3 regions of the Alteromonas sp. S005 genome follow, and region 1 is predicted to be linked to each of the others. Evidence: predicted binding sites of a transcription regulator. Region 1 holds the regulator's gene; each other region holds the start of a gene.
What was found. The regulator FliA, encoded in region 1, starts transcription of late flagellar genes. The targets are predictions, from matches to a motif close to CTAAAGNTNNNNNNNNNNNNGCCGATA.
Positions count from the first base shown of each region.

Region 2: the regulator FliA is predicted to act here: its motif matches at 4,861-4,887, upstream of V7R55_RS04530 (flagellar protein MotY).
Region 3: the regulator FliA is predicted to act here: its motif matches at 4,064-4,090, upstream of pomA (flagellar motor protein PomA).

Region 1 covers NZ_JAZETN010000002.1:295,966-306,784, reverse strand. The annotation lists gene V7R55_RS03920 (chemotaxis protein CheW) at 1-123, opposite strand, end outside; gene V7R55_RS03915 (ParA family protein) at 131-895, opposite strand; gene V7R55_RS03910 (protein-glutamate methylesterase/protein-glutamine glutaminase) at 924-2,054, opposite strand; gene V7R55_RS03905 (chemotaxis protein CheA) at 2,083-4,332, opposite strand; gene V7R55_RS03900 (protein phosphatase CheZ) at 4,345-5,100, opposite strand; gene cheY (chemotaxis response regulator CheY) at 5,135-5,518, opposite strand; gene V7R55_RS03890 (RNA polymerase sigma factor FliA) at 5,555-6,286, opposite strand; gene V7R55_RS03885 (MinD/ParA family protein) at 6,283-7,149, opposite strand; gene flhF (flagellar biosynthesis protein FlhF) at 7,155-8,564, opposite strand; gene flhA (flagellar biosynthesis protein FlhA) at 8,594-10,693, opposite strand.
Region 2 covers NZ_JAZETN010000002.1:437,987-448,805, forward strand. The annotation lists gene V7R55_RS04510 (TonB-dependent receptor domain-containing protein) at 1-2,770, shown strand, start outside; gene V7R55_RS04515 (bacterioferritin-associated ferredoxin) at 2,900-3,094, opposite strand; gene V7R55_RS04520 (peroxiredoxin) at 3,370-3,975, shown strand; gene rnt (ribonuclease T) at 4,050-4,685, opposite strand; gene V7R55_RS04530 (flagellar protein MotY) at 5,024-5,896, shown strand; gene glpQ (glycerophosphodiester phosphodiesterase) at 5,934-7,166, opposite strand; gene gloA (lactoylglutathione lyase) at 7,239-7,634, opposite strand; gene V7R55_RS04545 (SDR family oxidoreductase) at 7,851-8,561, opposite strand; gene cspE (transcription antiterminator/RNA stability regulator CspE) at 8,888-9,100, shown strand; gene V7R55_RS04555 (hypothetical protein) at 9,265-9,444, shown strand; gene V7R55_RS04560 (M20/M25/M40 family metallo-hydrolase) at 9,669-10,819, opposite strand, start outside.
Region 3 covers NZ_JAZETN010000009.1:126,901-137,719, reverse strand. The annotation lists gene V7R55_RS12290 (NAD(P)/FAD-dependent oxidoreductase) at 1-227, shown strand, start outside; gene V7R55_RS12285 (DUF1365 domain-containing protein) at 224-967, shown strand; gene V7R55_RS12280 (cyclopropane-fatty-acyl-phospholipid synthase family protein) at 970-2,226, shown strand; gene V7R55_RS12275 (flagellar motor protein MotB) at 2,323-3,252, opposite strand; gene pomA (flagellar motor protein PomA) at 3,252-4,013, opposite strand; gene V7R55_RS12265 (exodeoxyribonuclease VII small subunit) at 4,419-4,661, shown strand; gene V7R55_RS12260 (farnesyl diphosphate synthase) at 4,691-5,581, shown strand; gene dxs (1-deoxy-D-xylulose-5-phosphate synthase) at 5,614-7,494, shown strand; gene V7R55_RS12250 (phosphatidylglycerophosphatase A family protein) at 7,604-8,104, opposite strand; gene thiL (thiamine-phosphate kinase) at 8,143-9,108, opposite strand; gene nusB (transcription antitermination factor NusB) at 9,157-9,579, opposite strand; gene ribH (6,7-dimethyl-8-ribityllumazine synthase) at 9,592-10,065, opposite strand; gene ribBA (bifunctional 3,4-dihydroxy-2-butanone-4-phosphate synthase/GTP cyclohydrolase II) at 10,310-10,819, opposite strand, start outside.

The DNA of each region.
Region 1 (10,819 bases):
GGCTTGCTCAAGCAGTCTTGCCGTGCGCGCAGTAACATCCTCAGGAGCTTCAGGCTCTTTCAGAAGACTGTCTAAATATGCCTCCATTACTTCTTCACGGGCAAATGGCGATTGCTTGCTCATGGTCTTGTTATTTCTCCAATACGGCTAACAGTTTATCGTAGGCATTTACACCTCTTGTCTTTGGGTAAGCAGCAGAGATAGGAAGCTGCACCAAACTAGCATCCCTGAAGTGAGTATCCACCGGAATGACTCCCTCCCAAACACGTTCACCGTAATCACTCATTAATCGCTTTCTCGACGCCAGTGCGGCATTTGTACGTTTATCAAACATAGTAGGAATGATTAGGGTGTCAAAAGACTTATCTAACGAACGCCCCATGATTTCCATAGTACGAATCATTCTATCCAAGCCTTTAAGGGCCAGATACTCTGTCTGAGTCGGAACAATTACCTTATCGCAAGCCGCCAGCGCATTGACCATTAACACGCCCAAAACAGGAGGGCAGTCGATGATAGCAAAATCAAATTCATCGGAGATCTTTGCGAGTGCTTTTTTTAACACTAAACCCATACCCTGTTCGCTGCCCATTGTTCTGTCTAAAGTTGCCAGAGCCATGGTCGCTGGTAGCACATATAAATTGTCGAGCTTTGTAGGACTGAGACAGTCCATTACTTTATCGGCAGTAATCTGATTAGAATTAATAAAAATGTCGTAAACAGAATGACTTGTCGCCTCTGCATCAATACCAAAGTAATAACTGAGCGATGCGTGAGGATCAGTGTCAATCATAAGCACTCGTTTGCCCTTTTGAGCAAGCAAGCCGCCAAGGCTTACGGTTGTAGTAGTTTTACCTACTCCGCCTTTTTGATTTGCCACAGTCCACACTTTCATAATTACTGTTCCATTACAGTTCAAACTGCTATCGCATTTCGGTTTGAACGCAACTGCTCATATCGTCAATATTGATATTTTTACTGGATATATTAGCCACAGCGACAGCTTGAGGCATTCCGTAAACCACACATGAGTCTTGATCTTGCGCCCAAATAGTCGCGCCTTTATCTCTGAGTAATCGGCACCCTTCTCTTCCGTCAGCACCCATTCCCGTTAAGATAATACCAAGTACGTCGCCTCCATAGACTTTAGCTAATGAGCTAAACGTCAGGTCAACGCTTGGCTTGTAACTCACCTTATCAGATTGGCTGGCATCAACGATGGAAATTCGCTTATTGCTGCCAATTGTTTCAAGCAGCATCTGCTTTCCTCCAGGAGCAAGGTAGGCATGTCCAGGCATTAAGATATCGCCATGCTCTGCTTCTTTTACTTTAATTTTACAATTGCTATCTAAACGCTGTGCAAATGCAGTAGTAAAAGTTCCGGGCATATGCTGCACTAACAATATAGGGTAAGGGAATTCTGCCGGCAGGGGGGAAAGCAATTTTTGCAGTGCAACCGGCCCTCCCGTGGACGCCCCTACCGCTAAACATTCGTACTTTTTCCCGGTTGCTCTTACCGAAGAAACAGTAGGTTGCTTATCAGCATCTTTGTGACCAGATAGCAACCCCGATGTTTTGAAAAAAGCTTGCTTTGGCGCGTTATCAGGAAGTTTTCGAGTTTCCATTGTGCGAAGAGAAGGACGCTTTACACCTAGCCCTCTTCGCGCTATTAACCTAACTTTAGTGCAAAGTAAGCGCGAAGCATCTTTTCTGTCTTGCGCAATATCTTCGAACTTCTTTGGTAAGAAATCGAGGGCGCCGGCTTCTAGTGCGTCAAGCGTAGCCTGTGCGCCATGGTGCGTTAGCGAGGAAAACATCAAAATTGGCGTTGGACGTTTATCCATAATAACCTTAACGGCTGAAATGCCATCCATAACTGGCATTTCAACGTCCATGGTTATTACATCTGGTTTAAGTGCTTCCGCTTTGTTTAATGCATCTTGCCCATTTCTCGCTTCTCCAACAACTTCAAGTTCTCTATCGCCATCGAGAATTTCTCGTACTCGACGGCGATAAAAGGTCGAGTCGTCGACGACTAGGACTTTAAAGACCATGGATTATCATTCCTGTTAATTCATCGCCTTACTTGCTTGGTTTACGCGCGTACCGTTTTAGCAGGCTCGGAACATCTAAAATTAATGCAATACCACCGTCTGAAGTAATTGTCGCACCAGCCATACCAGGCGTACCTTGTAGCAATGCGTCAAGGGGCTTAATAACTACTTCTTCTTGGCCTATCAGCGCGTCAACGACAAACCCTACTTGCTGCGTACCAATTTGCACCACAACTACGTGCCCCTTTTCTTTATCTATGTTTTTGGGGCCTCGGATCAACCATTCGCCAAGGAAGAACAATGGAATTGCTTTTGAACGAACTATCATTGTGAGCTGGCCATCCACCGTATTGGTCTTCTTGATGTCCATATTTATTATTTCGTTCACCGCACCTAATGGTAACGCAAAGGTCTGTTTCCCTACAACAATCATTAATGTAGGTAAAATTGCTAGCGTTAGTGGTACTTTAATATCTAATCGCGTGCCTTTGCCAAGTTGCGAATCGATATTGACGGTACCGTTTAGTTGATTAATTTTGGTTTTAACCACATCCATGCCAACGCCGCGACCTGAAATGTCACTAATTTCAGTCTTCGTTGAGAAGCCTGGCGCAAAAATAAGGTTAAACGCTTCAACATCTGACATTCGTGCGGCTGCATCCGCATCTAATACGCCACGACTAATAGCTATCTCTTTTAGCTTCTCCGCGTCCATCCCCTTACCATCGTCCTCGATAGTAAGAAGAATATGATCGCCTTCTTGAGATGCTGATAGCTGAACCGTACCCATGCGAGGTTTACCAGCTGCCGCGCGGTCATCTGGCATTTCTATTCCGTGGTCGACAGAGTTTCTAACCAAATGCACAAGCGGGTCGGCCAATGCTTCAACCAAGTTTTTATCTAAATCCGTTTCTTCACCTACAAGCTCTAAGGTAATCTCTTTCTTTAAGCTTCTGGCTAGGTCGCGTACAACGCGGGGAAAACGTCCGAAAACTTTCTTAATGGGCTGCATGCGGGTTTTCATTACCGCACCTTGCAAGTCACCCGTCACTACATCTAGATTAGCAATGGCTTTCGACATGCTTTCGTCGTTGCTGTTGATACCCAAGCTTATCAGTCTGTTTCTAACCAGAACTAGCTCGCCGACCATGTTCATAATCTGATCTAAGCGTTTGGTGTCTACACGTACCGTCGTCTCGGCAGGCGGTGGAGCAGGAGCTCCTTTCTTATCATCTTTCTTGGCAGCCGTTTTTGGCGTAGATGCTGTGCTAGCTTTCACTGGGCTCGCCGCACTGGATGCAGGCTTCACCTCAGGCGCAGAACTAGGGGTTGCTTGCTTTGCCTTCTGAACAGCTTCGGTGGCCGCTTTATCTACAGGAGGTTCAGGTGCCGTTGCAGCAGAGCCTTGTTTAGTAGGCCCTTGACCGGAGCCGTGGAGTTGGTCTAGCAGCGCTTCAAACTCATCGTCGGTGATTTCTTCATCACCTGCACCAGTTGCTGGAGCTGATGCTTGTGCAGCCACGGGAGCACTCTTTTCTTCCCCTCCAAACTGGCCTTTTCCGTGGAGGTCATCTAAAAGCGCTTCAAACTCTTCATCTGTGATGTCATCACTATCTGAGCTCGCCGCGGGAGCTGTTTCTTGAACTGATTTGACTGTAGCTGGTTCCGATTTTACCGACGCAGACTTCCCTGGGGCACCACCGCCATGGAGCTCATCGAGAAGAGCCTCAAATTCATCCTCAGTAATTTCGTCGATACCACCGCCACTCTCACTGGAAGTTGACGCCGAAGAAGCAGGCTCCTCTATAACTAACTCCGGCTCTTCTTCAACAACCTCGGGTTCAGTCACAGGCCCATTAGCGTTATCGAAAATGTTTTCATCTGGAGATTCAGGGCGACTTAGTTTGTGTAGCAAGTCGACAAGATGTGCATCTGCTGGCTCTAGTGGCTCTTGAGCTTTCACTCGCTCAAACATATCAACCACCACGTCAGTGGCCTGCAAGATAATGTCCATTAGTTCTGGCGTTAGCGTTCGTTGGCCATTGCGCATAACGTCAAAAACATTTTCTGCACCATGGCAAATTTCGACTAACTCAGTGAGAGAAAGGAAGCCCGCCCCACCTTTAACCGTGTGATAACCGCGAAAAATTGCGTTAAGCAAATCCGCATCTTCAGGATTGTTCTCAAGATCAACGAGCTGTTCTTGTAATTGTTCAAGTATCTCTCCAGCTTCAACTAGAAAGTCCTGTAATATTTCCTCGTCAACATCAAACGACATGCACCCGCTCCCCTAAAAACCTAAGCTAGACAGAAGATCATCTACATCATCTTGACCTGAAACGACGTCATCTCGTTTTTCAGCATCAATAATTGGGCCTTCCGCCTCTACACCATCAACCTTATCGGCCTTAACGCTAGATGGTTTAGTCTGTTCTGCACCGTCACGCTCGCCAAACATAGTCAACATGTTTACAAGGCTGTCTTCTACCTCTTTAACCAGGTCTATAACGCGACGAATAACCTGCCCAGTTAAATCTTGATAACCTTGCGCCATCAAAACTTCAGTAAGTAACTGTGTAAGTTTAGCTGACTGATTCGAACCGTCTTCCAGCAATTCGTCTAAATCTGCGCATAATGCCTTAAACTCACCCAGTTCAATCTGACGGTTCATCAGCTTTTTCCACTCTGGCATTACCTTTTCGATTCGCTCTGAAAGCAATTCAGCTATCGGCATACTCGCTTCGACGGCATCCATAGTAGTATTAGCAGCTTTTTCAGTTTCTTCAATAACGTAGGTAAGGCGGGACTGTGCATCAGGAATATCATCTGTAGCTAGATTTTTGATGCGATCGTCTATTTGGAAGTTATTCAATGCGTCGTGAAGTTGACGCGTTAACTTTCCTACTTCAGCAAACAACTCAACATTTTCTTTCATTGAGACGGCTTCAAGTAGAGCGTTAGCTGAAGTCTTGTCACCCTCTTCAAGATAAGTGACAAGCTGTTTTGCTTCTTCTAACGATATTGGAACGTTTACATTCGTTGACATCCAGTAAACCTCATTTATCTGTTGAGCGTCTGGATCAACCTAAACGTTCGAATATTTTATCTAATTTTTCTTTTAACGTTGCTGCGGTGAAAGGTTTAACGACGTAGCCGTTAACACCTGCTTGCGCGGCGGCTACAATTTGCTCTTTCTTCGCTTCAGCGGTAACCATAAGCACAGGCAAGTGCTTAAGCTTATCATCTGCCCTGATCGCGCGTAGTAAATCTATGCCCTGCATGCCAGGCATGTTCCAATCAGTAACTACGAAATCAAAATCACCTTGTTGTAACATTGGCAATGCAGTGCTGCCGTCATCCGCTTCCTGAATGTTGGCAAAACCCAAGTCTTTGAGTAGGTTTTTGATGATACGTCTCATGGTTGAAAAGTCATCGACCACGAGAATTTTCATGCTCTTGTCCAAAATAGCCTCCACTGAGGGGTTAATTGTTATTAATTTCTATTCTTCGTCAGCTTGCCACGACTTCATTCGTGATTTGAGTTTTAACATGGCTTGACTGTGAATTTGACTGACTCTCGACTCGCTTACATCAAGAACCTCGCCTATTTCTCTTAAGTTTAGTTCTTCATCGTAATAAAGTGAAAGAACAATCGCTTCTCGCTCGGGTAATGTCGTTATTGCATGGGCCAACGCTTTTTGAAAAGCCCCCTGCATCAAATCTTCCAGCGGTGCATCACTGCCTCTGGTTTGCTCTGTGGTGATCACATCTTCCGACACCCCCAAATCTTCAATGCCCACCAACTTCCCGGCATTGACTTCATTGAGCATCTGGTGATAATCCTGCAAGCTCACATTCAGCTTCTCAGCAATATCAGCATCTCTTGCGTCGCGCCCAGTTTCACTTTCTACCTGAGATATCGCCTCAGTAATCGCGCGACCATTGCGGTGAACAGAACGAGGTGTCCAATCACCTTTGCGTATTTCATCAAGCATTGCGCCGCGAATACGGATGCCCGCGAAGGTTTCAAAGCTTGCGCCTTTTGAACCGTCAAAATTTCGCGCGGCCTCAAGCAACCCAATCATGCCAGATTGGATAAGGTCATCAACAAGTACACTTGCAGGCAGTCGCGCCATCAGATGGTGCGCAATACGCTTAACCAGAGGCGCATGTCTTTCGACTAACTGCGATTTATCTGTTTGCTGTTGATAAGCGGCTGCCTTACTGTTCAACGTTGACTTCCTACGGCTTTTTCTGCAACTAATTGTTCAATAAAAAACTCTAAATGGCCACCGGGCTGCGCTGGAATAGGCCAAGTAAGTGCCCTGCTTGCCAACTTTGTTATCGCTACAGCGGCAGGAGAGCCTGGAAAAGCATCAACAATAGCGGTTTGCTTGCGCACTGCTTTGCGAATGTTCTCATCAAACGGCACCGTTGCCACTAATTCTAGTGCAACATCAAGAAAACGCCCTGTGACTTTGCTTAATTTACTAAATAACTCCTGACCTTCCCGCACATCGCGAACCATATTGGCCACAACTTTAAAGCGAAAAACACCGTGTTCCCGGTTAAGTATTTTTATCAGTGCGTATGCATCTGTTAATGACGTAGGCTCATCACAAACCACGACCATGATATCTTGGGATGCTTTAGAAAAGCTTAACACCATGTCTGAAATGCCGGCAGCAGTGTCGACAATTAATACGTCTATTTGAGAACGCAATTCGCTAAACGCTCTTATTAAGCCTGCGTGCTGCGTAGGTGAGAGCTCTGCCATTGACTGGGTACCAGAGGTGGCAGGAGCAATCTTAATACCGTGGGGACCGGTTACTAAAACCTCGTCTAACGTGCACTCACCAGAGAGAACATGAGATAGGTTTTTCTCGACTCGCAGGCCCAACATCACATCTACGTTTGCAAGGCCAAGGTCCGCGTCAAGAACCATTACACGCTTGCCCTGCTTCGCCATAGCGATAGCGGTGTTAAGTGTAATGTTTGTTTTACCTACGCCACCTTTACCACCAGTGACGGCGATTACTTTGATTAACCGTGATTGCTTCATTTTTCTTAAGCTACTCGCTTGATCGTCAATCATACTGCTTATGCTGTTTTAATTGCGTTGTTGCCACTAGTATGATTCAAACCGTACTTTTTATAAAGCTTTGCAGCAGCGGAAACTAAAGATTTCGCTTCTGCAATCTTAATGTCTTCAGGCACTTTTTGGCCATCGGTGACATAACTAACCGGTAGTTGATATTCAACCGCTGCACTAAGCACCTCTCCTAAAGAGTAGCACTCATCTAACTTTGTGAAAATACAGCCACTTAGTTCAATATCATCATACGCTTGAATGATTCTCTGCAAAGCAGGATATTGCGTATTAGCTTGCGCTACCAAATATTTTTTAACTTTCGGCATTTGGCCATTGTCGAACTGCTTAATTTGCTTAATTAATCGACTATCACGCTGACTAAAACCTGCTGTATCAATCAATACTAGTCGCTTATGACGAAGTTGGAACAATAAATCTGCAAGTTCTTCACTAGTTTGCGCTTTTCGCACAGTACAGCCAATAATTTTTCCGTATGTCGCTAGCTGCTCATAGGCTGCAATTCTATACGTATCAATGGTTATCATAGCCACCGACTCTGCACCGTATTTCTGCGCATAGCGAGCGGCTAACTTTGCAACAGTGGTTGTTTTACCCGTACCAGTAGGCCCGACTAATGCAACGGCACCTTGTGAGCTAAGTATATCGTTTCCGGTAACATTTATGCGATTAGCCAATAGGTTAAGAAGATATACCCATGCGTCACGTTCGTTGTAATGAGCAGGTGTATAGCTAATAAGCTGTGTTGCTAGTGCACTACTTAAGCCCATATCGGTTAATCGAGTGACCAGGTATTGATGAACAGGTTTTTGACGCTTGTTCTTCGCTTCCATTAAGTCAGCAACTTGATACTGTAATACGTCGCGAAGCGAGGCTAACTCTTCTTTGATTTGAGCTAGTTCAGCAGACTGAGATACAGGTGTCTCTCCCATGCTTGAAGCTTGATGCTCGGGGAAAGCGTGTTGATTTTTACTATCTTCAACAGGTGATTGCGTCTCTATATCGTCAATGAAGGCTTCTGAAAAGTCTAAGTGTGATGCTATTTCATTGGCGTGCTTAGCGTTAGCTGACATAGGTTGATCTGGCTGAAGAGTATTCGTTGTCTGCGCTTTTCCACCATGTTGCTTTTCCAGCAATGCTTTTAAGCTGTCTGGGCCGTCGTCGCCAATAATTTCACTTAAGCTAGGCACGGCCTTTTGACCTGGTGTTTTAGCTGCGGCTTGTGGAGCCGCCTTAGGCGTGAAAAGCTTAGCTTCAGGCTCTTTGTCGTAGGCTGCTACAAGCTCGATACCGTCAGCGACTTTGCGATTTGACATGATCACAGCATCACTGCCTAACTCCGCTTTAACTTGGCTTAGCGCCTCACGCATATCTTTGCCGAAGAAACGTCTAATTTTCATTGCAACCTCTCCAATCACCCAGTGTCAGATTATTGACCGACCGAACTGACTATTTTTATTTGTTTGTCGTCAGGCACTTCTTGGTATGAAAGAACATGCAGCCCAACAACAGAATACTTTAAGAAGCGAGACAGAACAGGTCGCAACATGCCTGAAGTAAGGAGTACTGCAGGTTCTCCTTCTAACTCTTGCTGCTGACTGGCTTGCTGCAATGATTTTTGCAGCTTGTCTGCCAGACCTGGTTCGATACCAGCACCGTCTTCGCCACCTGCTTGAAGAGACTGGTGCAACATCTGTTCCAACTCTGGCGCCAAGGTTATGACAGGTATCTCTTTCGCCCCCTGGGTAATTTCTTGAACGATTAGACGCTTAAGTGCTATACGCACTGCAGACACCAGTACATCTGGGTCTTGGCTTCGTGTGCCGTATTCACTAAGGGTCTGAACAATGGTGCGCATATCGCGAATAGGTACACCTTCAAATAGCAAGGTTTGCAGCACTTTCACAACTGTACTAAGCGGCAGAATATCAGGCACCAAACCTTCAACCAATTTAGGGTGCTGTTTAGCCAGCATATCTAGAAGCTGCTGCGCCTCTTCATGCCCAAGTAACTGATAGGCGTTATTGGAAAGTAACTGACTTAGGTGAGTCGCAACAACCGTAGCAGCATCAACAACCGTATATCCAAGAGTTTGCGCGTGCTCGCGCTTATTAGGCTTAATCCACACCGCATCTAGTCCGAAAGCAGGGTCTTTAGTAGCGCGCCCTTCTAATTTTCCGAACACTTGCCCTGGGTTAATGGCAAGCTCTTCGTCGTGACTAATTACCGAATCGCCAATAGTGACGCCGAGCATAGCGATGGTGTAAGTGTTAGGCTCTAAGTCTAAGTTATCGCGTATATGAACAGGTGGAATAAGGAAGCCAAGTTCCTGGGAAAGCTTTTTACGCACGCCTTTAATTCGTGTCAACAACTCGCCACCTTGAGATTTATCAACAAGAGGAATTAAGCGATAGCCCACTTCCAATCCGATAGTATCTACTTGCTGAACATCATCCCAACCTAACTCTTTAACTTCAGGCGCGACCGACTCGTCTTTTACCACGTTGTCTGGCACTTTAGGCTCTGCAGCTTTTTTCTTCGCTTGAACCGACTGCCAATAAGCAAAGCCGGCAATCAGGAAGGAAAAACCCAAAAATGCGATATGAGGCATACCAGGGATAATACCCATGACAAAAAGCACGCCCGAGGCAATATAAAGCGCTTGATTATTACCTAGCTGACCACGGATCTCTTTACCCATTTCTTGAGTTTCATTCTCACGAGTCACGATAATGGCTGTTGCTACCGAAAGTAATAATGAAGGAATTTGCGCCACCAAACCATCACCAATAGTCAATATGGTGTAGATTTCAATAGCATTACCGAATGAAAGCCCGTGCTGAATCATGCCAATGAAAAGACCGCCGACAATGTTAATTAGCATGATGAAAAGGCCCGCTACCGCGTCACCTTTTACAAATTTTGAGGCACCGTCCATCGACCCGTAAAAGTCAGCCTCTGCGGTTATTTCTTCGCGGCGCTGACGCGCTTGGTCTTGGTCAATATAACCAGCATTCAAGTCGGCATCGATTGCCATCTGCTTACCAGGCATAGCATCCAACGTAAAGCGAGCACTTACTTCTGAGATACGCCCTGCACCTGCGGTTACTACTTTAAAGTTGATAATAAGAAGAATGGCGAAAACAACAATACCTACGGCATAGTTACCACCGATAACGACCGCACCAAAGGCTTCGATAACCTTACCCGCAGCATCGCCGCCCTCGTGCCCATAAAGCAAAACAACCCGCGTAGAAGCAACGTTCAGCGCAAGCCTTAATACCGTAGCGATAAGTAACACCAAGGGGAAAATGCCGAAATCTACTGGACGCTGGGTAAGTACAGCCACCAAGATAATCACTAGTGACAAAGCAATGTTGAAGCTAAACAGCACATCCAATAAGAACGGCGGCATGGGCAATATAACCATGCCCATAATTGCCAAAAGGACGATGGGTGCGCCTAAACCACTGGTAAAATTTTGCAGCTGATTTTTATCGAATCGCTGAAGATAACCGGATAACTGCATGGCTTGGTGTCTCTCTATCAGAAAATTGACGCTTTACGTGAAACTGAAGGAGAGTTTTCAACTAACGTGCCAGCTTTATTGAAAGAGGACTTTTGACACAGCTAATTGTTAGAAAATTCGCGAAAC
Region 2 (10,819 bases), 140 kb from region 1:
CTTAACCGAATTAGCTAAACAAGCCAACACCACGCTTTTATTTCCTTTTGACTTGGCGAAAAAAGTGACGACCAATGCGCTTAAAGGAACCTTTACCTTGAGTGAAGCATTGGCACAGCTACTTGAGGGGACCGAATTAGCGGTGGTCGCCGATGAAAATGGGGCGTTGAGTATTCGTTCCCGTGCATCGCTGACAGCACGAAATAAACAACCTGAAGATAATGAACAGCAAGATGACGAGGGCGCAAACGGGCTCGAAAAAATTGCTATCGTTGGTTCTCGTAACGCGCCTCGAAGTGCAGTCGACTCGGCGGTTCCTCTTGATGTTATTGGCGCAGATAAACTAAGTTCACAGGGTAATAGCGACGTCCTTTCCATGCTAAGCGTTATGGTGCCTTCTCTTAACGTGAACGACCAGCCCATCAATGACGCTAGCAGCTTGGTGAGACCCGCTAATTTAAGGGGGATGTCGTCAGATCACACTTTGCTGTTATTAAATGGCAAGCGACGCCATCGCTCAGCGGTTATTACCTTTTTAGGTGGTGGTTTATCTGATGGTGCTCAAGGCCCCGATATATCGGTCATACCTGCCTATGCGTTAAAACAAGTTGAAGTACTGCGAGACGGGGCGTCTGCCCAATATGGTTCAGATGCTATTGCTGGTGTGATCAATTTTGTGCTTAAAGATGACCGCGAGGGGGGGAGCGTTGCGCTTAAAGTAGGAGGGTACAGCGAGGGCGATGGCGAACTTTTTCAAATACAGCTTAATAAAGGCTTTGCGTTAGGAAAGTCCGGGTTTTTCAACGCTACTGCAGAATATCGACAGCAAAACGGCACATCCCGTTCGGTACAGCGAGACGATGCTCAGGCGCTAATCGACCAAGGAAATAGCTTTATTGCCTCGCCGTCTCAAATTTGGGGAGCCCTTGATGTTAACGAGGATATTAAGCTCGCGCTCAATGCGGGTGCTGATATTTCTACAACCTCTCAATTTTATAGTTTTGCAACTGCTGCGAGAAGAGAAATAAACGGCGGTTTTTATTTTCGAAACCCGCAAACTCGCGAAGGGGTATTTAGCCGAACGGATCCGAATAGCGGCGAAAGCCGCCTCATTGTTGCCGATTTAGATGGGCTAAATAGCGGTATAGCGTGCCCTTCAATATCTTTATCAAATGACAACGTACAAGAAAACCCCGATTACCAACTTATCGCAGATAACACGACCTCACTTGGAGCCAATTGTTTTGCCTTCAATGAATGGTTTCCTGGTGGTTTTACTCCTCGCTTCGGTGGAACGATTACCGATGCTTCTATTGCAATGGGTATAAAGCATGAATTGCCTAAGGGGTGGGCGATGGATATCAGTGCCACCTTGGGCTATAGCGATATTGAGTACACTATATCAAATACGGTCAATCCTTCGCTTGGCACGCAAAGCCCAACGACCTTTTCGCCAGGCGGAGTATCGCAGGTAGAACGCACACTAAACCTAGACTTTACCAAACTTATCCAGACCATTTTTGAGGACCCTGTGAGCATTGCTGCTGGGGTTGAATGGCGAAAAGAGACCTATTTCCAGAAAGCGGGAAATGAAGCCTCGTATGTTGCAGGCCCTTTCGCTTTAGAGCCACCGATTGGCTTAAGTGAAGGCTTCTCAATCGGCTCGAACGGTTTTCCAGGTTATCAGCCTCAGTCGGCTGGTCACTGGAGTCGCAGCAACTGGGCAGCGTATGCCGATGTGGAGTTTTATGCAACCGAAGCGTGGCAGTTTGGTATAGCAACGCGGGTCGAGCATTTCAGTGATTTCGGATCAACTTTCGATGGGAAGCTAAGTACGCGCTACACACTTAACGATATGTTTGCACTGCGAGGTTCTGTCAACACGGGCTTTAAAGCCCCGACGGTGGGGCAAAGCAACGTTATAAACGTGACCACTGCCTATGGTGTTAACGGTTTAGAAGACCAAGCAACCTTGCCTCCAACCGATCTAATTTCGCAGCAGCTTGGCGCCACACCGCTGACGCCTGAAGAGTCAGTAAACTTTAGCTTTGGTGTGGTTATGCAAGCAAGTGAGAATTTCTTTGCTACGCTAGACTATTTTAATATTCGTCTTTCAGATCGCATCAGTACTACATCGGCCATTCCTTTAACCGATAGCGACGTTAATGCGCTTATTGCGCAAGGGCGCCCCGATGCGGCTCGATATAATTCAGCTAAGTATTTTACCAACGATTTTGATACTAAAACCCAAGGTATCGATTTAGTTGTTAACTACAATTTTTTGTTAAGTGACTGGTCAAACTCTGTGTTAGTTGCCTATAACTGGACAGACACGCAAGTTGAACGCGTATCTCTGTATCCGGTGCTAAGCGATGGGGGAATAACGCTTTTGCCCAACTTAACAGAGGCTCGAATACGTATGTTAGAAGACAACCTTCCTGCTCATAGAGGGAGCATTACGTTAGAGCAATCAAAAGATAAATGGGCAATGACATGGCGTTTAAATTACTACGGTAAATTCTATGAGGACCATCTTGATGCTTCGGCAGGTCTAGATATTTACGGCAGTGCGCTAACCACTTTCGACGCTCAACTCGCTTGGAAAGTGTTGCCTGATATTCAGCTTACTTTTGGTGCGCAAAACTTGTTTGATGCGTTGCCAGATGAAAACCCGTTTAAAGGTGAGGTTGGAGCGCTTTATCCACCCACATCTCCGGGCGGCATTAATGGTGCGTTTTACTATGCTGGTGTGGAGTATCGCTTTAAATAGCTAATAGTTCTGACCAAGCTGATTTGCAGTAAGGTGAGGGTGGTGAGGGCGTTAAAATGAACCATCCAAGATGGATAAAACTTCGAGTTAATAGATAGGGTAAGCTTGTCTGGAGTCACGTTGCGCTAGTTAGCCTACGTCTTTAAAAAGCGACTCATCAATAATGGTTTGGTCGATAATCTGTTGCGCCATGCTGATGCACTTACCGCACTGTGAACCTAGCTCTAAATGTTGACGTAACTCACGCACATTTCCCACGCCGTTTTCTTCAACCGCCGCGCGAATGCTTTTATCCGTTACCCCATAGCACATGCAAACAAACATTAAACGTACTCCAAATAAATCTGTAAATGATAATAATTGTTATTCTTTATTTTGGCAAGTAGATAATGGCAGATTTAATAAATCGGAACTGGGTAATGACTGTGCAGTTTCGCTTTATACTGATAAGTTATTGGTAGGAGCAGTAAAAAAACTCATTGTTTAGCATTGTTATTTTTCTATTCGTACCTATTTTCTGGGTAGGAAATTTCTCATCAAAGTGATTGCGCAATGTAATCGCTTCTATTATTACAATCCAAATATAAATGGAGAAACTCATGAGTGTATTAGTTGGCCGTCCAGCACCAGATTTTACTGCAGCTGCGGTACTTGGTAGCGGTGAAATCGTAGATTCTTTCACACTAAGTGAAGCTATTAACGGCAAAAAAGCGGTTGTATTCTTCTACCCACTAGATTTTACCTTTGTATGCCCGTCAGAGCTTATCGCTTTTGACAAGCGTTTCGACGAGTTTAAAAAGCGCGGTGTTGAAGTAATTGGTGTTTCAATCGACTCTCAATTTTCACACAATGCCTGGAGAAATACCCCGGTAAACCAAGGTGGTATCGGTCCAGTTAAATACACTCTCGTTGCTGACGTGAAACACGACATCTGCCAAGCATACGATGTTGAGCACCCGGAAGATGGTGTAGCTTTCCGTGGTTCATTCCTAATCGACGAAGAAGGTATGGTACGCCACCAGGTAGTAAACGACCTTCCACTTGGCCGTAACGTTGACGAAATGCTTCGCATGGTTGATGCACTAGCGTTCCACGAAGAGCATGGCGAAGTTTGCCCAGCAGGTTGGACTGAAGGTAAATCTGGTATGGACGCATCACCTGAAGGTGTAGCTAAATACCTATCTGAAGAAGCAGATAAGCTATAAGCAAACCTGTTAAAAGATAATAGAAAAACAGCGCCTTTTGGCGCTGTTTTTGTTTATGGCGTTTATCGAAAAAACTATTCTTGATTTTCTACTGGCCAGCCACCTAACGCCTTATAGCGATTTACCATATAGCAAAATAGTTCGGTGGTTTTTTGTGCATCGTAAAGGGCGCTATGTGCTTCATTTTGGTCAAACGATATACCCGCCGCTCGACATGCTTTTACCAGTACAGTTTGACCAAGAGCAAGGCCCGCTAGGCTGGTAGTATCAAAAGAAACAAATGGATGAAAGGGCGTGCGCTTTATATTACAGCGCTCAATTGCAGCATTGACGAAGCTTTGATCAAACGTTGCGTTATGAGCAACGATAACAGAACGCTGACAGTCTGCATTTTTCTGCGCTTTGCGAATACCTTTACATAAATCCTTCATGGCTTCGCTTTCCTCAATAGCTCCTCGTAATGCGCAATTCGGATCGATGCCATTGAACTCTAATGCCGCGGGCTCAAGGTTAGCACCCTCGAACGGATCTATGTGGTAGTGAAAGGTTTGATCAGGATGCAGTATTCCGTTTTCATCCATTTTCACAGTAACCGCAGCTAACTCTAATAAGGCGTCAGTACTTGCGTTAAATCCGGCTGTTTCAACGTCGATAACAACGGGAAAATAACCTCGAAAGCGCTGGCAAAGAAGGGGCGGATTGGCAGACATAAACACTCTTGTAAGACTAGATTGCAGAAACTGGTTGGCCGCTTACATGCGCACCTACCTGCGAAACTTATGGAAAACAGAATTATCGCAAGGATATCTTCGAGTTGCTAGTTTCAATTTAAAAACCGCGTAGGATGGAAGTGATAATTGTACGAAACGGTGATGGTATTAAGCGCTAAACTTTTCTACACTTTGGACGATAATGATATTAATCATGAATTTTTTAAAAACTCAGTTTGCGGCTTAGGAAGATTGAGTACAATTCATGGCGCTTGATAAGTGGTGGGCGTATCAAAGGCCTACATCAATATTAGTGTGACTTTCGTTATGGTGTCGAAATGGTGTTGAAATTAAAATATATCGCTTTATTGGGGATGGTGGGGTCATTGTCATCCCATGCTGCCATGCGGCAATATTCTGCAACCATAGAAAGCTCCAACTGGCGTATTGATACTGACACGCGCCTGCAATGCACACTTAATCACGAATTGCCTGGTTACGGCGAAGCTATGTTCACAAGTTCAGCTTCGAAGCAGCTGAACATGGAATTTGAATTGGACATGTATTTGTTGCCAAGCAAGTTTGGTGTAGCTGCGGTTTACTCTGTCCCACCGAAATGGATGCCCGGTGTAGCGCCAAAGACCATTGCGGATATGACTATTCGTAAGCAGTACAATGGCGACCTGCCACAAGATGCAGCATGGACCATGCTATCTGAATTAGAAAAAGGCTTTTGGCCCACGATTTACTATCAAGACTGGTATAACAAATATGACCAGGTGAGCGTGGCATTAAACGCAAGCAACTTCTCAGGCGTGTATCGCGACTTTGTTAAGTGTGTGTCGAACCTGCTTCCTTTTAGTTTTGATGACATTGCTTACACCGTATTGTCTTATCAGAATAACAGCACCGAACTTACTAAGTATTCACAAAAGCGTTTAACAATGATTGGCGAATATTTAAAAGAAGACAGCGAATTGGAGCTTGTGCTTCTCGATGGATACACGGACAGTTACGGTGGCCGTTACAACAATGAACAATTGTCTATTCGACGGGCTAATGAAGTAAAAAGCTATCTAACTACGCTAGGTGTACCTGAAGATAGGATCCAGCTGACTGGGCACGGTGAAAAACGTCATATCGCGCCTAACGATACGCGAGAAAGCCGCGCGCAAAACAGACGCGTAGTGGTGCGATTATCTAAGTCTTAGGCCCTTGCTCAAGCGCCTCAAACCCGGTGAGGTTGCCTTAGTTTGGTTTGTCTCGCCAGGTTAATACAGGCATTAAGTGGTCGGTGAATACGCCATCAGCCTTCACGACCTTGTGTAATGCGTCCAAAGTTTGTTCTCCAGTCATGCCCGTCGGAAGGGCATCCTGACGATAAGTGTAGGGATGAATGATTAGCTTGTTATCGTGGGCGTACTTGACCCAGCTAGCTGTCTTTATTTCCCCTTTAGCCATCGCCTCAGTATCCATTAAATGGCCCAACCAAGGGCCTACTCCGTTCGCGTACGTCGCAACTTGCTTCATGCCTTCTTGCGTACGCAGCCAATCGTAGTCGGTGTCGCTTTCACCCCAATCGTTCTCGCCAATTAGCATAACCACTTTGCCCTTATAGCCAAGGGTTTCACGAATACGCTTAACTTCGTTAAAGTCAAAGCACTGCAGGTAACTATTGCCGTTTTCTCCCGCAAACCCGTAGTTTTCCAATGCGTCAATAACCATCTTACTGGCATCAATACCTTCAGCAATGTGAAAGGCAGGAGACTTTACTTCTGGGTAAACGCCTACAGACGTGCCGAATTGGCGATTAAGTTCGCTAATTAGCTCAAAGTGTTCACTTAAGGTAGCCACTTTAAAATTAGCCTGCGTGCCGCGGTACCTACTTTTAAAAACTTGCCTCCCGTTACTATTAGCACGCTCATGTACCTGCAATGTTCGAAGCTCTTCGAGGGTGAAGTCCCGGGCATAATAGCGTCCGTCCTTTCGGTGACGCGCGGGGAAAATATCTTCTACATTAGTAACTGTCTCTAAGTGAATGTCATGTAGTACCACAGGGATGTTATCTTTAGTTATAACAACATCCTGCTCTATAAAGTCAGGACGCAGGGAGAACGCTAGCGTGGCTGCTTCAAGAGTGTGCTCCGGCAAATAGCCAGAAGCACCGCGATGCGCGATAACGGTAAAATGCGGTCTTTCGCTAGTGGTAGGTTCTGCTTCAGCCTGCGAGGTTTTACTATTCAAAGCATTAGCTGCAAACGTACCCTCAGAGGCAAGGGCACCTGTAAATACCACCACAAACGCAGGCAGTAACGACGTCAATGTAATCTTGAATCTATTTCGTAACCTAGCATTGACCTTTGTTCGAAGCTCAAGCTTGTTCGTCGAATCAGTTACAGCCTTGCCAGTCCGGTTTAAACAAGATAATAAGCGGTTACCTAGCATGTAATTGCTACTCCATGTGTTTACTTTTATCGCCATCTTATTTTTGCCGTACATTTCATAAGAAGTTTATGTTACGAGTGCTTAAAAGGCATCGGCGACGTCGTGCTGCTACAGTGAAATAGACTTATTTTGAATAAGTTCTATGGCATACCCATCTGGGTCGCGAACAAAAGCGATGACGGTCGAGCCACCTTTTACGGGACCGGGTTTACGATACACGTCAGCGCCATTTGCTTCTAAGTTTTCACAAAACTGATAGATGTCGTCTACTTCAATGGCGATGTGGCCGTACGCGTTACCCTTATCGTAGGTGTTGTCACCCCAGTTATAGGTAAGCTCTAACACAGTGCTATCGGTCTCTTCTCCATATCCTACAAATGCGAGGGTGTACTCATACTCTTTGTTTTCTGATTGTCGAAGAAGGCGCATGCCCATCAATGAGGTGTAGAAGTGAAGTGACGCCTCTAAGTTTTCAACTCGAAGCATGGTGTGAAGCATTCGCATAACTATTTCCTATTTGAACCATCAGAATTATCAGATGATACACTGCATTGTAAGTGCGCGTTTGCGGTTGCCAAATGTACTCAGAACTATAGCCACGCAGAGCTACATTCATACAAAGTCCTGCTGAGTAATTTCGTTGGTAAACGCAAACGACACACTATAATAGTAGGGAAATGTTAACGCTTTAAGACAGTTTTATAACTGCACTTAAACGTATTAAAAACCCCACATGCCGATATTATCAATTTTAAGTCGGCGAGGCTGGCTTAACAGGTAGACCACCATTTTGCCCAAGTCTTCGTTTTGAATCAGACCCTCGTCTACCTTCTCTGAACCTGTTTTCTGTGACTGAATAAGTGCAGGGTTGAGCGAATGTACGTGAATGCCATAAGGCCGCACCTCCTCTTGAAGAGCTTTCCCAAGCCCCACTAATGCGAATTTTGACGCACAATAAACGCCCGCATTAGCATATCCATTTAGTGCCGCCTGAGAGGCAATATTGATAATGTAACCCTCTTGGTTTTCAATCATATGGGGCACTACTTGCTTACACATAAGGAAGGAACCTTTTACATTGGTATCCATCACTTCGTCCCAATCGTCTTCGCTGGTTTCCCAGATAAGCGTTTCTTTACCAAACCCACTGTTATTGATAAGAACGTGAAGTTCGCCAAATGTATTTTTAACTTCTTTTACAAAACTTGCTACTTCATCACTTTTTGATACATCACATTTTGCTCCAATGACTTTACCGGGGAATAGCGCATCTAATTGTTCAACTGTCTCGTTTATCGTTTGTTCAGTGCGTCCGCAGATAGCTACTTTCATTCCTGCATCTAATAGAAAGTGGGTTATTGTTTTACCCAGCCCCTTACCACCGCCTGTTACAATGGCGGTTTTATCCAATAATGAGTACATGTCTGTCATAATTAAGGCCTAGCGAAAAAAGAATAAGGTTAACTTAGCTGGTATTGGCGTTATACAAACATACGTATTCATTGTGGGCCTGTAATAAGGTCGCATTGGAATGCTTGAAAAATAATCCCGAAATAATTGGACATGGCGAACAATTACCTGTACTGTCTCGCTCGCTCTAGATATGTTTTATGCTTTACCTAATACTGCGCTGTACCTTTCTTTATACCTTCAAATTGAAGTGCTAGATAGATATACAACTGCTTTACTAGCTTAGTTATGTCTATTGCTATTCGGTGGCTTCCACCATTACATCAATTTTTTAAAAGGTTATTATTATGTCTAATTCTGTAAACGGTACAGTTAAGTGGTTTAACGAAGAAAAAGGTTTCGGTTTCATTACTCCTGAAGCTGGTGGCAAAGACGTATTCGTACACTTCCGTTCAATCACTTCTGACGGCTTCAAGACTCTTGCTGAAGGTCAAGCGGTTAGCTTTGAAGTTGAACAAGGCCAAAAAGGCCCACAAGCTGCTAACGTAACAGTTCTTTAAGACCTGTAAGCAAGCTTAGGGTTATTTCTCTTATCTGAAGTAACCCGCAAAGATGGGCTCTTTTACACGGTAAATGTGAAAAGAGCCTAATTTTCGTTTTTAGATTTCTTAACCCAACCTGCGAGGAATTCAAAACAAACTATATCAATAAAGAAGTATCTAATATGCAATTTCAAAACTCTATCTCTACCATTAACAGCCTTATTCCAGGTGCGTTAATTTCAAATATCTCCATAAATAAAACAGCTGTTGCCTTTAAGCATGCGAATACCTATCGACATGTTCAGTTATCATCAAGACAAGAAGCAAAGCGATTCATTGATCAGCTTATTCAAGAGAGCTAATTAAGCTCACTACACTTGCCAGTGCTTTTTGAGTGGGCAATTATCTATTCGGATTGGCATAACTCACGGCATTAAAGCTAAAAGGTTATAGGTCTTGCGTTTTCAGTAGTGCAACTGCGTGGTATGTATAAAGCGCTGTAAATAAAGGCGTGCTGTTGCAAGAGAAGCATTGGCTAGTACGGGTGTGTACTAACCAATGTCATTATAGAAATAACCTGCGACTATTATTTGGCTTTTAAGTCGACGTCTGAATCTGCTAACAGATATATGCTTGCTGCATAAGCTGCAATGTTTTGAGCCAGTTCATCAGGGTTAATTTTGTCTAATGTGTCATCAGGCGTGTGATGAAGATCGAAATAATCTCGACCGTTCTGGTTCAACCGGATAGTTGGTACGCCTTTCGCTGCTAGCGGTATAATGTCGGGGCCACCACCGGCAACGTCTGAGCCACCGCGAATTATACCCAGAGGTGACAAGATCTTTGCGATTTCATCTACCAGTACTGTTGCTTCAGGGTTCACATTCGACACAAGTTGCCAAATTGTTTGCGCGCCAAAATCAGACTCTGTAGCAAGTACGTGGTTAGCAAGGTTTTTTTCATGCTGTTTTGCATAAGCAAACGCGCCTAATAGGCCCACTTCTTCAGCGCCAAACATAACTACACGAATGGTGCGCTTAGGGCGTTCAGGCAGTGATGCGATTAATGCGGCTGCGGCTGTGGTAATAGCAACGCCCGCACCGTCATCAACAGCGCCAGTGCCTAAGTCCCAACTATCTAAGTGTCCGCCAATGAGCACAATTTCTTCAGGCTTTTCACTACCGACTAAATCCAGTATTACGTTGCCGCTGTTTACTTCGCCTTTCCACTTTGACTCAGAGTGAAGCGACAACGACAGCGGCTTGCCTAAATTGTGTAGGCGTCGTAAGTGATCAGCGTCGGGGTTAGAAATAGCTACAACAGGAATGTCTGCCCAGTTATCACCGTCTGAGCTCATCATGCCAGAGTGAGGGAAGCGGTGAGAGTCTGAGCCTACCGAACGCACAACTAAGGCTTCAGCGCCACCACGTTGCGCATGTTGCCAACCAATGCGTCTACGCTGATTTGCTTGGCCATAGCCCGCACCCGTTTGGCTTTTTACCATGGCATCGCCATCGACAAACGCAATTTTGCCTTTCAGCGCACCGTCATTGACCGCGGTTAGCGCGTGAATATCCCTGAAATACACGATGTCAGCGTTTATCTCGCTCTCTGAAGGAGCCGCTCCACCTAGCGCTGTGCCATAAAGCGGTTGGGCATAAGGCGCAGTAAGTGAAATATGTAAATGACCCCTGTCCCAGAAGGGCATGGTAAACTCTTCAATACTCACTTTATCAA
Region 3 (10,819 bases), on a different contig from region 1:
TAACGCTAAATAATACGCCTGAAATCGACGAAAACAGTATTTTACGAAGCTATCAGTATGCTCACCCACAGTACAGCGCCAACATGGTGAAAGCGCAATCGCGAAGAAGCGAGATATGTGGCGTGGATAACTTACATTTCTGTGGCGCCTACTGGTACAACGGTTTCCATGAAGACGGCGTTACCAGTGCTTTAGACGTCTGTGCGCGTTTTGGTGAATCCCTGTGATAGAAAGTGCTTTATACAGAGGTAAGGTATATCACCAACGTTTCAAGCCGACACAACATAAATTTGACTATGATATTTATCTGTTTTGGCTGAAGCTTGATACCGACGAATTTGAAGCCTTATCTAGTCAGCTAAAACACTTCAGTACGAGCAATAAGTCAAGGGTTCGCTTTAAGCGAGAAGACTACCTAGGCGACGATTCTATTTCGTTGAAACAAGCCGTATTGGAGAGAATGACTGAGTTGAACGAGGGTAAAGTGCTACACGGCGACGTTTTTATGCTCGGCCAATTGCGCATGTGGGGAATGTATTTTAGCCCAGTTAACTTTTATTACCTTCGCAATGATGAGGGAAAGTACACTCACATGCTTGCAGAAGTCAGCAATACGCCTTGGAATGAGCGCCATCATTACCTTGTAAACTTGGATACGCAAGATGATACGCCTAAGGCTTTTCACGTGTCGCCTTTCAACCCGATGGATATGACTTACAAATGGTCAATTTCACAGCCGTCATCTAGACTTTCTCTAGCTATGGATTGCGTAAGAGAGGATAAAGAGTTCAGTGCAGGGATTAATCTAACAAAATTTACTTTAGATAATGCGAATCTATCTGCTGCACTTAAACGTATACCTAGTATGACAATAAAAACTGTGGCCGGAATTTATTGGCACGCGCTTAAGCTATTGCTGAAACGAACGCCACTTTATACACACCCAGAAAAGAGTCAGGAACAATAACAATGTCTTTCGGTGAATCTGTACTACTGACCACCTCAGAGGTCTCTTTTGTAGATAAAACTTGTAGAACACTGTTTTTAAAGTGTTTGAATCAGCTTCCATTTGGTCGCTTAACTATTCAAGAAAATGGCGATGTCGTTGCGCGTTTTGGCACAGAGGATAGCGACTTAAACGCTACGGTAAATATCAAAGATGTGCAGGCCTATCGACGATTGTTACTTGGCGGCAGTGTGGGCGCCGGTGAGGCGTATATGGATGGTTTGTGGGACAGTGACGATGTTACCGCTGTGGTAAGGGTCTTTGCGAGGAACTTACCTACCCTTGATGAATGGGAAAATAAATTCAAGTGGTTAACCATGCCCATCAATAAGGTTCAGCATCTTGCGCGTCGAAACACAAAAGACCAAGCTAAAAAGAACATAGAAGCGCATTATGATTTGGGCAACAAGCTTTATACCCGCTTTCTAGATCCGACGATGATGTACTCATCAGCGATTTACCCTGATCCGAATGCAACGCTGAACGACGCCCAGAATTACAAACTTAAAGCCATTTGTGACAAGTTACAACTAACCGAAGCTGACCATCTTATCGAAATAGGCACAGGATGGGGCGGCTTAGCTGTATACGCTGCAAAACATTACGGCTGCAACGTGACAACCACAACTATTTCGGAAGAGCAGCATGCTTGGGCGAAAGATTGGATTGCACGGGAAGGACTTGAAAGCAAAATTACCCTGCTTAAAAAAGACTACCGATTACTTGATGGTAAATACGACAAACTCGTTTCCATTGAGATGATTGAAGCCGTTGGCAAACAGTATTTAGGCAACTTCTTCGAAAAGTGTGCTTCTCTTTTGAAAGACGACGGTGTTATGTTGCTTCAGTCAATAACCATTGACGATAGACGTTATGATAGCTACTCAAACAGCGTAGACTTCATACAAAAATACATTTTCCCGGGTGGCTTTTTACCATCGCAATACCAGATAAATGCTCACCTTAAAAAGTACACGAATATGATGATCCGTGATTTACACGATATTGGCGTGGACTATGCAAGAACCCTAAATCATTGGTATGAAGCATTTATCTCGGCAAAAGAACAATTATTAAATGACGGTTACGACGAGCGTTTTATGCGTATGTGGACCTATTACCTAAAATATTGCGAAGGCGGCTTTTTAGAAAGAACCATCAGTACTGTACAGCTTGTTATATCTAAGCCTCAGTACAGAGAGGATTTGGCTAGAGTTTGACTATCTTAGCTGGGTGACCAGCAACCACTTTGGTAAAAAAGCGGTGCTTTATAGCACCGCTTTTTTGTGAGTATGACACTTACAACGGAGTGACAATTAGTCGTCTACCACTGATATGGGTTGGGATATCATTGGCTTGCCCTGGTTGATATTAATTTCCACTCGACGGTTTTTTGCTCTATCACTCGCTGTCGTGGCATTCTCAACAATAGGGTTAGTATCCGCTTTGCCAACTACCGACATACGGCTTTCATCAAAACCTGGCGCTGTGCGCATAGCTTCAGCCACTGCTACCGCACGTTGCGACGATAAATCCCAGTTCGAACGATATAGCTCATTAGCAATATGCTGGCCGTCGCTATGTCCAGAAATTTCAACTTCGCCGGGCACATCCGCTAACAATGAACCAATTTTTCTTAATACCGGCTGAAATTGTGGCTGCAAGAAAGCTGAACCTGCTGAGAAGGAGCCATTCTCGCGAATACGAATGGTAAGCTGCTGCCCCAACGACTCCATCTCTACCGACCCATCTAAAATTTGCTTTTCTAATTGCTGAGCCACCTTTTTCATCAATTCAGCCATTTGAGATTGATCAGTGCTTTGCTCAGCAGATGAAGATGACTCAGTAGCGGTTTGTTGGGACTGACCGCCGCGTTGTTCGCCGCGCTGCTTTTGCCTTCCGCCGGCCGAATCCTCGTTTCCTGCCTGAAACTCTAGCATCTGCTGTGTCATTTCGTTGGTTTGCTGTTGTATAGATTCAATTGGCGTAGGATCGGGCTTACCAGGTCGAAATTCCATAGCAATTACACTGGTACCCTTTGGAATATCTTTTACTTCGATTTTGTTTTGTACACCGAAAGCGAACTTCATCGAACCCGCAATTTGTTTAAATTTGAGTACGTCCATCTCTGAAAATGAAAGCAGAAGTACAAAGAAGCACATAAGCAGTGACATCAAGTCTGCGAAGGTTCCCATCCAAGCTGGAAGCCCCTCGGGGGGGCATTTTGGGCATTCTTCTTCGGCCATTATTCTTCCTCTGCGCTTCCGCGTTTGCTCGCCGCAAGATAGTTTTTCAAAACGCCTTCAATGACTCGCGGATTCTGACCATCAGCAATACCGACAATACCGTCTAACACAAGACTTTGATTTAGCTTCTCTTCTCCTGCTCGCACAGCTAGTTTGAACGCTATTGGCAAACATATCACGTTAGCGAAAAAAGCACCGTAAAGCGTTGTAAGTAGTGCAACCGCCATTGCAGGACCGATAGCCTTGGGGTCGTCCATATTTGATAGCATGGCAACCAAACCAATCAAGGTTCCGATCATACCCATTGCTGGCGCAATATCGCCCATACCTTTAAAAAACGAAGCGCCAAAGTCGTGTCGCTCTGTCGTCATAGATATATCTTTGGCGAGTGTCTCTCTGACCACTTCTATATCGTGGCCATCAACCAGCATATCTACGCCTTTTTGCATAAATTCATTGGAAATTTCTGCTTCTTCTAGAGCTAGAAAACCGCCTTTTCGCGCCGCGTCCGCCATCTCAACTATTTTCTCAATAAGTTCTTCTGGCGATTCAATTTTAAACATGAAGGCTTTGCCAGCAATCTTACCTGCACCGAAGAACTGACCGAGTGTAAATTGTGACAAGACAACAAACAAAGTCCCACCAAATACGATCAATATCGATTGAACGTCGATGAACATGCTTAAGCTGCCGCCCAGAATCATAGCCATAACTATGAAACCAATGGCGCCCAACATACCTATGACGGTTGCTAAATCCACTCACTCTTCCCCATTTATGCGCAGTCAGTGCTGTTAATGTACAATTATCCTATCGGCAAGCGATAGAAATACTAAAACGACATTATTGAAAAATATCATATTTATCTGTTTTTTATTAAGTATGATTTTAAAAAAACGTCGACTTAAGGTTATCTTCAAAGCAACATCCTTGCTCTATATGTTAACCCCCTAATCGAAGTACGCCTGCATATCCTTGTCTTAAAGTAATACAAGCCACTTGTTTGGAATATAGCACAATATCTTGATGTTCGACGTGGTCAACTGCATGAAAAAAAAGCTATATTGCTGAGATATAGGCGATATACCGACAAACCATTTGACCCTTGTGCAACCCTCGGTTAATGTGCGCGATATACGTATTTTGGCCAATGTATTGAGTGTTTTATGACGACAGAAAAAGCATCAGCGTCTTTTGAAGAAACTTTATCTGAACTAGAAGCCATTGTTAACGAAATGGAAAACGGTGATCTGCCGCTTAATAAAGCACTGGAAAAATTTGAACGAGGCATAGCGTTATCTCGTCAAGGCCAGCAATCTCTTGAAAACGCCGAGCAAAAGGTAAAAATATTGCTTAATGAACAAGGCGAAGAAACGCTTCAGACTCTTCCTGAAAGTGAACAGCCGTAAAACGTTCATTTTTAACTTACAGGCGACCTATGAATTTTTCTGCATTGCATCAGCAAGTCAAACAGCAAACTGATGCATCCCTTCTTACCTTAATTGATGATTTACCCGATTATGCACCGCGTCTCAAAGATGCCATGCGTCATGCATTGCTTGCGGGAGGTAAGCGCATGCGCCCTCTACTGGTGCAGGTTGTAGGCAACACCCTAGATGTACCTAAGAAAGACCAGATGGCTATAAGCATGGCTATTGAGTGTGTCCACGCTTACTCTTTAGTTCATGACGATTTGCCAGCCATGGACGATGATGATTTGCGTCGCGGCATGCCAACCTGTCATATCGCCTTTGATGAAGCTACAGCTATCTTAGCGGGAGATGCGCTGCAGTCTCTGGCGTTTACGGTGCTGGCTGATTCTCCTCTTAGCACTTATGCAGAAACCAAACGCGGGAAGCTTCTATCTGTACTTGCTAAAAGTGCGGGTTATGCAGGAATGTGTGGTGGTCAGGCTATCGACTTAGCCAGTACAGGTGAAACTATTTCACTGGAAGAGCTGAAGCAGCTGCATAGATTAAAAACTGGAGCTTTGCTCAAGGCCTGTGTTGAAATGGTTGCTATTGTCAGTGAAGGCTTACTGCCGCAAACTAAAGCTGACTTAATGGCTTATGCCGCCGATATCGGGCTAGCGTTTCAAGTTCAAGACGACATTTTAGACGTTGAAGGCAGCAGCGAAAAGCTAGGTAAACCGGCAGGGTCAGACGAAGCATTGGGAAAAAATACGTTTCCCGCCAAGCTTGGAATAGCTGGCGCTAAGCAAGAATTAGAAATGCTTCACAATAATGCACTTCAAGCATTGACGCGTTTACCCTACAATACTGACAGTTTAATTGCGTTTAGCGAGCTTTTGGTGAAACGCGACCATTAGCCACGCGCCATGTTGAAAAAGATAATAAGTACATGAGTTTAGATCTCCAACATTACCCAACGCTTGCGCTTGCGCAAACACCTGAAAAATTGAGGCAGCTGCCCCAGGACAAGTTACGCGAGCTCGCCGATGAATTACGTGAGTATTTACTTAATAGTGTAAGCCAAACAAGTGGTCATTTCGCTTCTGGTTTAGGTACGGTAGAACTTACTGTCGCGTTACATTATGTGTACAACACACCATTTGACCGCTTATTGTGGGATGTGGGGCATCAAGCCTACCCTCATAAAATCCTGACAGGCCGTGCAGAGCGCATGAGTACCATTCGTCAAAAAAATGGCCTACATCCTTTTCCTTGGCCGCCTGAGAGCGAATACGACACCTTTGCCGTTGGCCATTCTTCCACATCGATCAGTGCCGCGCTGGGAATGGCGGTAGCCGCTGAAAAAGAAGGTGAAGACCGCAAAGTGGTAGCGGTTATCGGCGACGGTGCAATGACCGCAGGTATGGCGTTTGAAGCCCTAAACCATGCTGGTGATATCAAAAAAGATATGGTGGTCGTACTTAACGACAACGAAATGTCTATCTCTGAAAACGTAGGGGCATTAAATAGTCACCTGGCTCGCTTACTCACGGGTAACTTTTTCAACTCTATACGCGACGGAGGCAAGAAACTGCTAAGCAATGTGCCGCCAATCAAAGAGTTTGCTAGTCGTGCAGAAGAGCACATCAAAGGCATGGTTGTTCCAGGAACTATATTTGAAGAACTAGGCTTTAACTACATCGGCCCTATTGATGGTCACGACGTAAACGCTGTAGTCGATACCCTTCGCAATATGCGTAACTTTGAAGGTCCTCAGCTTTTACATGTTGTAACAAAGAAAGGTAAAGGCTACGCCGTTGCTGAAGAAGACCCAATTAAGTTTCACGCGGTGCCAAAATTTAATCCGGCAGATAACGCACTGCCAAAGTCGAAGCCTTCTGCTCCTACTTACTCGGCTATATTTGGTAAGTGGCTATGTGATATGGCCGCGCAAGACCCCAAATTGATGGCTGTGACGCCTGCCATGCGGGAAGGTTCTGGCATGGTTGAGTTTTCTCAGCGTTTTCCTGAGCAATACTTCGATGTCGCCATTGCAGAGCAGCATGCGGTAACCTTTGGTGCCGGTCTTGCCAAAGACGGTATGAACGCGGTTGTTGCGATTTATTCATCATTCCTTCAACGCGCATACGATCAGCTTATCCACGATGTGGCAATTCAAGACTTACCGGTATTATTTGCCATAGACAGAGCGGGAATTGTGGGCGCCGATGGCCCTACTCACCAAGGCGCATTTGATATAGCTTCCCTTCGCTGCATTCCAAATATGGTGGTAATGGCGCCTTCTGATGAAAATGAATGTCGCCAAATGCTTTATACTGGCCACAAGCTACAAAAACCAGCTGCTGTCCGTTACCCTCGAGGTGCAGGCATGGGAGTTACGCCAGATGAAGCGATGACGGAGCTTGAAATAGGTAAATCACGTACCTGTCGAGAAACATCAAAAGATAAATCTGAAAGCGTTGCTATTTTGAACTTCGGCTGTTTGTTGCCCTATGCGCTTGAAGCAGCAGAAGCCATTGACACTACCGTTATAGACATGCGTTTCATTAAACCATTAGATGGCGACGCAGTCTTAAAGGCAGCCAGTGAACATAGCGCACTTATAACATTAGAAGACGGCTGTATTATGGGCGGTGCTGGTAGTGCCGTACTTGAACACTTACAGCAAAATGGTGTTCTGAAAGCAGTGAAAATGTTGGGTCTGCCCGATAGCTTTATTTTGCAAGGTACACAGCAGGAAATGTACAAAGAGCACGGCTTAGATGCTGAAGGCATCATTGCTGCGGCAAATAGTTTAATAGCTGACTAGTCATTAAAAAGCCCGCTAGTTGCGGGCTTTTTTCTTATTATTGTTTCTCTGTTACCTAACCTTTCGCTGCAGAGTATCTATCAAAGGGGCTCTAAATCTTCCCAATTAGCTAGAACAACGCCAGTGCCGCTGGCCAGAACACCATTAATACATGTAAACAGCCACAAGCCATAGCGCCAGCAAGAAGATCATCCAGCATAATGCCTGTACCGCCGTGTAAGCGCTTGTCAATAATACCTATTGGCCAAGGCTTTAAGATGTCGAAAAGTCTGAACAGAACGAAGCCCACGAGTAAAGACGATGCTGAGATAGGTACGAATAAGAAGGTGATGAACATGCCTGCTATTTCATCCCACACAATAGAGCCGTGGTCGTGTACCTGCATATCGTCTGCAGTCTTGCCACAAAGATAAATGCCTACCACTGAAAATATCAGCGTAAGCGCGATGAAGGAAACCACTGAGATCTGGCTACATGCTACAAGAAGCGGTAGTGCAGCAAGCGAGCCAAATGTACCTGGCATAAAAGGAACAAGCCCGCTACCAAAACCGAGAGCGAGAAAATGAACTGGATTTTTCATACTCACTCTAGCGCGATATTCCGCCTGCATGACTCTTCCTTAATTTACTATTGTAAGATGTGTATCGCCTAAAAGGCGTGCTCGTAGCCAGAAGGATTAGCTGGCGTATACTTTTCGTTATTTTTCAGCAACGAAAGCGTGCCGCTATGACCCGTTAATTGCCCAATACACGTGGCTTTTACATTGGTACTCGCCAACGAAGTTTCAAGGCTTCCGCGCTGCTCTTCACTTACAGAAAAGATAAGTTCGTAGTCGTCACCAGCGGACAGTGCATATTCAATGGCTTGCTCAGGCGTAACTGCACTTGTTAATGCGCGTGACAGCGGTAAACGATCTACATGAACATTAGTGCCACAGTTAGACGCTTTCAAAATATGCTTTATATCTGAAAGTAAGCCATCAGAGATATCAATGCAAGACGTTGCAATTCGACGTATCGCCGTACCCACCGCAACGCGAGGCGTTGGAAAGTAATGACGATTAACCAATACATCTTTCGCTTCGCCACTTACGCTGAGATTTTTTTGCAGAATATCTAAGCCCGCTCCTGCATCACCTAGTGTTCCGGTAACATAGAGCCAATCACCCGGCTTAGCGCCACTGCGCGTTAGCTCGGAACCCGGCGGAATAAAACCTTGTGCAGTAATAGTAAACGCCATAGGGCCTTTTACTGTATCGCCACCGATAAGCTGGACAGAATAGTACTGAGTAAGTTCGTATAACCCAGATACAAAGTCATCTAACCAGGCTTCATCTACTTCAGGCAGTGACAAAGACAAGCTGATCCATGCGGGCTCAGCCCCCATCGCGGCAAGGTCACTCAAGTTAGCAGCAACGGTTTTGTATGCTACGGACTTGGCAGGCGCATCTTTTAGAAAGTGTACTCCTGCAACAAGAGTATCTGTAGTAACGGCAAGCTGCTGATTTTCAGGAACTGTTGTTACAGCACAGTCATCACCAATACCAATAACAACGTCTTTGCGTTTGTGGCCACTGTTTGAAAAATAGCGGCCGATAAGATCAAATTCTTTCACGGTAGTTATTAAACCCTTTTAGCGGCAATCCATGCCGCCACGGTAAGGTTAGTCGCGCTCGTCTTTTCGCAACGTGCGCACTGCTTTATCCAGTGCACCATTAATGAATTTATGGCTTTCTTCAGCACCAAATGCCTTAGCAAGCTCAATCGCTTCATTAATAATTACGCGGTAAGGTACGTCAATGCGCTCAGTGAGTTCCAGCGTCGCGATGCGCAAGATGGCTTTTTCGATAGCGTCTAACTCTTCCGGCAAACGACCAAGGTAAGGTTTTATGGTTGCATCAAGGTTGCTTGCGTTGTGTGCAACACCGCGAAGCAATGCTTGAAAATACGCCATGTCTACCTTTTGCATGTCGTTACTGGTGGCTAGCGCCAGTTCAACCTGCTGAATATCGTTGTGACTCATTTGCCATGAATACACGCCTTGCAGGGCAAGTTCACGGGCTTTACGACGAGCTGAAACTTTCACTTAATATTTACCTTAAAGCTTTTCAACAGCATCGATTACGTTAACCATTTCCAGCGCACCAAGTGCAGCTTCTGCACCCTTATTGCCCGCTTTGGTTCCCGAACGCTCGATAGCTTGTTCAATTGAATCTGTTGTGATTACGCCAAATGATACAGGTACGCCGTATTCAAGCGATACTTGCGCAAGACCTTTGTTGCTCTCACCTGCTACAAAATCAAAGTGTGGCGTGCCGCCACGAATAACTGCACCAAGAGCGATGATGGCGTCAAATGACTTCTTCTCAGCTAATTTCTTAGCAATTACAGGTAACTCGTAAGCACCAGGTACACGTACTACCGTGATATCGTCATCGCTTACTTCACCGTGACGCTCTAGTGTGTCTAATGCGCCTTCCAGTAAGCTTTCAACAACAAAGCTATTAAAGCGTGATACAACGATAGCAAACTTCTTACCGGTTGCTCTGATATTACCTTCAATTACCTGCATGGATTCATTCCTCGAGAAAAAACGGCGCGAAGTATACCACAACTACGCCCAAACTAAATCGATTGTTTCTTTAACTTCAACTATTCGTAAACGGATACTTTTGCTTAACGCAATGTGGTGAAGGAATGCTCGTTGCAACTCCTTGACCACATAGATACGGTAGAGGTACTAGATCGAGCCTGCTATCCCACTCTAGTTCACCAAGCCTTCGCGATAGACTTAACAAAGAGCCAGTAAGCCAGCACTAGTCGTGCACGTACTCTACAACTTCAAGGCCGTAGCCTGAAAGTGCATGATATTTAATTGGCTTACTAAGAAGGCGCATTTTGTGAACGCCCATAGAGGCAAGAATTTGGCTGCCCACACCAATAGTGCGTGACGACCCTTGCCAGTCAGCGCCAGCTGGGCGCTCGCCTCTATCTTCTGCTGCAAAGCGGCGTACCTGACTTTCAATATGCTCTTCTTTACCTAACAGCACCAATACGCCACCCTCTTCTGAAATTTTGCGCATGCCATCTGCTAGCGTCATAGAGCGATGAATACCGCGGGTAGACCCAAGAAGATCACTAAAGGTATTGTGAAGGTGTACACGGACAAGTGTCGGATCATCTTCTTTTATATCGCCTTTTTTAAGCGCAAAGTGCAGCTGATTGTCGATGCTGTCTTTGAACGTGTGCAGCTCAAAGTCGCCATATTCTGTTGGCATATTGCACTGAGCAACTTTTTGAATAGTCGTTTCGTTTAAGTTGCGATA